DNA from 2 places in the Variovorax sp. GW460-12-1-14-LB1 genome. Region 1 is predicted to be linked to the other one. Evidence: riboswitches for the same ligand, from Rfam matches in the RefSeq annotation. Region 1 holds a riboswitch; the other holds the start of a gene.
What was found. A riboswitch is a leader RNA that binds a small molecule or an ion and turns the genes downstream of it on or off. The one in region 1 is predicted to bind thiamine pyrophosphate.
Positions count from the first base shown of each region.

Region 2: it holds a riboswitch for thiamine pyrophosphate, as region 1 does, so the genes downstream of both, AC07Y4_RS03685 (purine-cytosine permease family protein) here and thiC (phosphomethylpyrimidine synthase ThiC) in region 1, are expected to answer to the same signal.

Region 1 covers NZ_JBWKYF010000001.1:95,111-98,510, forward strand. The annotation lists gene thiC (phosphomethylpyrimidine synthase ThiC) at 62-1,945, opposite strand; TPP riboswitch at 2,038-2,143, opposite strand; gene AC07Y4_RS00455 (YchJ family protein) at 2,171-2,602, opposite strand; gene AC07Y4_RS00460 (hypothetical protein) at 2,780-3,148, shown strand; partial or broken gene AC07Y4_RS00465 (helix-turn-helix domain-containing protein) at 3,249-3,400, shown strand, end outside.
Region 2 covers NZ_JBWKYF010000004.1:127,167-130,566, reverse strand. The annotation lists gene AC07Y4_RS03695 (enoyl-CoA hydratase) at 1-537, opposite strand, end outside; gene AC07Y4_RS03690 (MarR family winged helix-turn-helix transcriptional regulator) at 674-1,129, shown strand; TPP riboswitch at 1,240-1,344, shown strand; gene AC07Y4_RS03685 (purine-cytosine permease family protein) at 1,421-2,761, shown strand; gene thiD (bifunctional hydroxymethylpyrimidine kinase/phosphomethylpyrimidine kinase) at 2,706-3,400, opposite strand, start outside.

The DNA.
Region 1 (3,400 bases):
TCTGGCCCCATGGTAGCAACGCCCCCTTTCCGCACGGGGAGACTCAGGCTATCGGGCCATCTCAGGCCACTGGCCGGATCGGGATGTAGATCTCGCCGCCGCCGGCCATGAATTCTTTCGACTTCTCTTCCATGCCCTCGGCCATGGCAGCCGCCTCGGCCACGCCCTTCTTGGCCGCGTACTCACGCACTTCCTGCGTGATCTTCATCGAGCAGAACTTGGGGCCGCACATCGAACAGAAGTGCGCCACCTTGCTCGAGTCCTTCGGCAGCGTCTCGTCGTGGAATTCGCGCGCCGTGTCGGGGTCCAGGCCCAGGTTGAACTGGTCTTGCCAACGGAACTCGAAGCGTGCCTTGCTCAGCGCGTCGTCGCGCGAGCGCGCACCCGGGTGGCCCTTGGCCACGTCGGCCGCGTGCGCGGCGATCTTGTAGGCAATGATCCCCTGCTTCACGTCGTCGCGGTCGGGCAGGCCCAGGTGCTCCTTGGGCGTCACGTAGCAGAGCATCGCCGTACCGGCCCAGCCGATCATCGCGGCGCCGATGGCGCTGGAGATGTGGTCGTAGCCCGGCGCGATGTCGATGGTCAGCGGGCCGAGCGTGTAGAACGGCGCTTCGTGGCAGTGCTTGATCTGCTCGTCCATGTTCGCCTGGATCATGTGCATCGGCACGTGGCCCGGGCCTTCGATCATGGTCTGCACGTCGTGCTTCCAGGCGATCTGCGTGAGCTCGCCCAGCGTGCGCAGCTCGGCGAACTGCGCCTCGTCGTTCGCATCCGCACCGCTGCCGGGACGCAGGCCGTCGCCGAGCGAGAAGCTCACGTCGTAGGCCTTCATGATGTCGCAGATGTCCTCGAAGTGCGTGTAGAGGAAGCTCTCCTTGTGGTGCGCGATGCACCACTTGGCCATGATCGAGCCGCCGCGCGACACGATGCCCGTCATGCGGTCGGCCGTGAGGTGGATGAACGGCAGGCGCAGGCCCGCGTGGATGGTGAAGTAGTCCACGCCCTGCTCCGCCTGCTCGATGAGCGTGTCGCGGTAGATTTCCCAGGTCAGGTCTTCGGCCACGCCGCCCACCTTTTCGAGCGCCTGGTAGATCGGCACCGTGCCGATGGGCACCGGCGAGTTGCGCACGATCCAGTCGCGCGTGGTGTGGATGTTCTTGCCGGTCGACAGGTCCATGACGTTGTCGGCGCCCCAGCGGATGGCCCACACCAGCTTCTCGACCTCTTCCTCGATGCTCGAGGTGACGGCCGAGTTGCCGATGTTGGCGTTGATCTTCACCTTGAAGTTGCGCCCGATGGCCATCGGCTCGACCTCGGGGTGGTTGATGTTCGCGGGAATGATCGCGCGGCCACGGGCCACCTCGTCGCGCACGAACTCGGGCGTGATGATGCGCGGAATGCTCGCACCCATCGGGTTGCCCGCCACGCGCTTGGCGCGCTCCTCGTTGGCCAGGTACTCGGCCATCCACTCGCGCTTGCCGTTCTCGCGCACGGCCACGTATTCCATTTCGGGCGTGACGATGCCGCGGCGCGCGTAGTGCATCTGGGTGACGTTGGCGCCCGACTTGGCGCGGCGCGGCGTGCGTTGCAGCGCCGAGGCACCGGCGCGCAGCTCGGCCAGGCGCTGCGCGTCGCGGTCTTCGTTCTTGGCGCCGTCGTCCAGCGCGTGGTGCGTGCGGCCTTCGTAGCTTTCTGTGTCGCCACGCTCGATGACCCAGGCGCTGCGCACGTCGGGCAGGCCGCGGCGCACGTCGATCTCGACCTTCGGGTCGGTGTAGGGGCCCGAGGTGTCGTACAGGGACACGGTTTCGCCGTTGGTCAGCGCCACGTCACGCACGGGCACGAACAGGTCGGGCCGGCTGCCCGGAATGACGCACTTGTGCGAGGCGGGAAAGGGTTCGCGCGTCAGCGACAGCAGCGAGGTGAATTTGTCGGGGGCATTCATCGGGGGCACTCCTTGTTGAGGGAAAGGGTGCTCCGCAATCGCTCGATGGACCTCGGAAGGCCCGCCACCGAAAAAGTGAGTGACGGACCGAAGTCAGGGAGTGCAGCTCTTCTTACGCCGGTATGACCCGGATCAAGTTCGCGGGTCGGCAGCTTTGCCATCTCAGCACACCACATGCGTGCACCCCGGAGCGGGGCCGATTGTGCGGGCCGAAGCCCGCCGCCGTCAACCCGGGGGCTGGTGCAGGTCGCCGTCGACGTAGAACCAGCGCTCGTCCTCGCGCACGAAGCGGCTGCGCTCGTGCAGGCGGAACGCCACGCCTGTCGCGCCGCGCTGGCGGGCGACGAACTCGACCTCGGCATGGTCGGCATCGAGCACCGAGCGCGAGCGGATGTCCAGCCCCAGCCATTTGACGCCCGGCTCGAACTCGACCGAAGCCGGTCGCTTCGACGCATGCCAGGTGGCGAGCAGGTAGTCGGCACGCGCCAGCACGAAGGCCGAGTAGCGCGAACGCATCAGCGATTCGGCGTCGGGCGCCGGCGTGTTCTCGAAATCGTCGAGGTAGCGCCCACAGCACAGGGCGTAGCCAATGGGCTTGTCGCGACGGTCGGTGCGGCCGCAGGGGCAGGGGCCGGGAGTGGGGTCGGTGGCGCTCATGAAGGGCTCTATTGGAACACTTGGCGCGGCGGGGGCTGAAGGTGGGGTGTGGGGGGCTTCGGGCATGCCCGCTTTGCGAGGACCTGCCGGGGCCAAAGGCGCCAGGGCCTCTTGCGCCAATGGCTTGTGTCGCTACAGTCGTCTGGCGTTTCGTTCCTTCAAGCTGAACACCAAAGCATGCTTTTGCGATTCCTCAAGCTGTTCTTCATGCTCACTGCGACCCTCTCCTTGGGCGTCTTTGCCTTTCTGCACGGATTCAACGCATGGCGCGCCGGACAAATCGTTGTCACGCGAAGGGGACGCGAACCCTTTGTCGCAAGCGCCGATGGTGCATTTCCCCTCACGTTCAATATGGAAGTCTGGGGATTGATGATCATCGGAGGCGCTGTTGCCCTTTGCGGCATTGCAGGCGTCGTCAAGTTCCTCATCAACACGCCGGACCAGCGACGCACGATGCTGACCCGTATGGATGGCGTCTCGCGTCGCGAGCGCAGTGACATGGACATTCCGTGGTCGGTTGGGCTTGCCATCGTCGGGGCGTGTTGATTGCCGCCGAAATTTGACCCAGTTAACGCAGTAATTTCCGTCTAAGACTGACCCACGTAAAACCCTACCCTGCTGATTTTTAAAGCAGGGGATCCTAGGAGTGATAGACGTGGCGACATTGAGTGTCATCAGACGCTGGGCCCTGCGCGAGCAGATGTCCATTCGCGAGATAGCCAGGCGTACAGGCCTGTCTCGCAACACCGTAAAGAAGTACCTGCGAGCCGGCGATGAAGAGCCGCGCTACGCCAAGCG
Region 2 (3,400 bases), on a different contig from region 1:
CCGGTTCGCGATGCCCCAGGCCAAGGCCTGCGCAGCGGACACCGGCAGGCCCAGCGCAAACATCTCGTAGGCACGAACGTGGCCGATGCGGGCCGGCAGCAGCAGGCTCGACGCCGCTTCGGGAACCAGCGCCAGGTTGACGAACGGCGTGGACAGCAGCGCATCCTCAGCCAGCACGACGAAGTCGCAGTGCAACAGCAAGGTGGTCCCCACGCCGACTGCGCGTCCGTTGACCGCCGCAATCACCGGTCGCGTTGAACTCGCCAACGCACGCAGGAAGCGGGCGACATGGCGCTCTTCGTTGCCGGCCTTCCCGGCAGCCACGGCAGCAAATTCGCCCAGGTCGTTGCCCGAGGTGAACATGCCACCTTCGCCTCGCATCACGATGGCCCGGACGGACGGGTCGCTCTCGGCGCCTGCGATGGCATCGGCCAGACGGCCATACATCGCATTGGTCAGTGCGTTCATCTTCTCCGGCCTGGCCAGCGTGAGGGTCAGGACACCCTGGGTGGATTCGACGGTCACGTATTCGGTCATAGGTTCTCCTGGTTGCCCTCTCGCACCGTGCGAGATGGATGGCATTTAATTCGCATACGAAGTATATGCTTCGCGTGCGAAATAAATACGGATAAGATGTAACCTGCAGCGCCTTCGCCCAGGCCACAGGAATCCGATGAAAGCTCAAAAAAAATACAGGCTGGTGTTTCTTCTGAACGTCGCCCAGCGGGCGGTGCAGCGCTGGAAAGAAACCCGCGGCGACGCCCTGCCCGCGCTGTCGGCAGCCCAGGCCGGCACGATGTTTTTCCTGTCGACCAACGATGGCGCCCTGACGGGAGAAGTCGCGCAGGCACTGAACATCGGTGCACCGGCCATGTCCGGCCTTGCCGCCCGGCTCGAAAAAGCCGGCTACCTGACCCGCGCGCAAGACCCGAACGACGGGCGCGCATTCCGCCTGTACCAGACCGAGGAAGGACGGCTTGCCGGACAGCGTGCAAAGGCCGGGCTCGGCGCGTTGAACGCACGGCTGACCCAGGGTTTCAGCGACGAAGAGATGGCAATCGTCGGCCGGTGGCTCGAATCGGTGGTCGAGAATTTTTCCGCCGAGGGCACGGGAAAGCACGAGGAATAGGCCCTCGGCCCCGGCACGCCATCGGTGCGGCGGGTGCAAGGCCCGCTGTGGCCGGATTCTTCCGTGCGCAGGAACTTTTCGGTGCGTCTGCGACACACGCGCCTAAAATGACATTTCGCTAGGGGTGCTGCGCCGGTTTCGACCGGTGTGGCTGAGAAAGTCCCTTTGAACCTGACTGAGGTAATCCTCGCGCAGGGAAGCTGGTCCGGTGGCCTGTCGCGTTGTCTCGCGCGACGGCCACGCCACTGGAGCCTCGCCCACCTGCCAAACCTTTTGCACTGGAGCAAACGGATGGCACACAACGACAACGACAGTTCCGCTTCGTCCGGCAACGAAGCGCTCACGCCCCTGCCCGCCGCCCGGCGCGTCTTCGGCTGGCACGACCACGCCTCGCTGTGGTTCAGCCTCGGCGTCGGGCTGCTGGTAATGCAGATCGGCGCCTACCTGGTGCCGGCCGTGGGCACGCGCGACGCGGCGCTGGCGATCGTGCTGGGCTCGCTGCTCGGCGCCGGGCTGCTGGCCTGGACGGCGCGGCTGGGCTGCGAAACCGGGCTGGCCAGCGCCGGACTGATGCACGCCACCTACGGCAGCGCCTTCGCGCGGCTGCCGGTGCTGCTCAACATCGTGCAGCTGGTGGGCTGGACCACCTTCGAACTCGTGATCATGCGAGAAGGCACGCAGGCCATCGGGCAACAGGCCTTCGGCGCCGCGCTGGGCACGGCCTGGGGTGGCGTGCTGACGACGCTGCTGTGGGGTGCGGTGCTGCTGGCGCTGCTGGCCGGCTCGATGGTGAAGCTGGTGCGCCGCTTCGTGAGCCGCTTCGGCCTGCCGCTGGTGGTGCTGTCGCTGCTGTGGCTCAGCTGGCAGTTCGCCACGCAGCTTCACGCCAAGGGCCTGGACGCCTTCTGGGCGCGGCCGGGCAACGGCAGCATGGGCATGTTCAGCGCGCTCGACCTGGTGATTGCGATGCCGGTGTCGTGGCTGCCGCTGGTGGCCGACTACGCACGCCACGGCAAGCGCAGCACGGGGGGCGGCCTGGGCAGCGCGTTCAGCGGCACCTGGATCGGCTACGCGCTCGCCAACATCTGGTGCTACGCGCTGGGCGTGATGGTGGTGAGCGTGGCCGAGCCGGGCACCAGCCTCGTCACGGCGCTGCTGCTGGCGCAGGGCGGGCTGGTGGCGCTGGGCCTGATCCTCATCGACGAACTCGACAACGCCTATGGCGACGTGTACTCGGGCTCGGTGTCCACGCACAGCCTGCTGCCGCGCTGGAGCGTGAAGCGCTGGGGCCTGCTGCTGGCGGTGCTGTGCATCGGCCTGGCGCTGGTGCTGCCGATGCACACGCTCGAACCCTTCCTGCTGCTGCTGAGTTCGGTGTTCGTTCCGCTGTACGGCGTGATCCTGGGGCGGCTGGGCAGCGGCCACACCGTGTCGGCGAGCGGCACGCGCACCATCGACTGGGGCGCAGCGCTGATCTGGCTCGCGGGCATCGCGGCCTACCACGCGCTGGCCAAGTGGGCGCCGCAGTTCGGCTCGGCGCTGCCGACGCTGGCGGCGACCTTCGTGCTGGCCTGGCTCAGCCGGCCGACAGCGGCAAGCGGTGGGTCGGCACTGGCGCAAAGCCGTGGTTGAGCGGACCGTGGCCCGCGCCGACCAACACATCCGCACCGGCGCGCATCGCGCCGAGGATGTACGTGCGTGCGCGCTCGACCGCCTCGGGCAGCGCCAGGCCCAGTGCCAGGTGCGCGGCGATGGCCGACGAGAGCGTGCAGCCGGTGCCGTGCAGGTTGCGGCTGGCGATGCGTTGCGACGCGAGCCGCTTGCGCGCGCCGCTGCGCTCCAGCAGCACATCGACCACTTCGTCGCCCGGCAGGTGGCCGCCCTTGAGCAACACGGCCTTCGCGCCGAGCGCGAGCAGTTCATCGGCCGCGCCGTCGAGCGCGTCGATGCCGCCGATGGCGTGGCCGACCAGCAAGGCGGCTTCGTCGAGGTTGGGCGTGACCACCACGGCGCGCGGGAACAGCTCGCGCACCAGCACCTGCACCGTCTCGGCTGCGATCAGGCGGTCGCCGCTGGTGGCGATCATCACGGGGTCGAGCACCACGTTCTTCAGCTGGTAGCGGTCGATGGCCCAGGCCACCACCTCGACCACCTCGGGTGCATGCAGCATGCCGAGCTTGACGGCGTCGACGCCGATGTCTTCCACCACGGCCTGGATCTGCGCCTTCAGGAAGTCGGGCGGCACGCCGTGGATGCCCGAGACGCCCACCG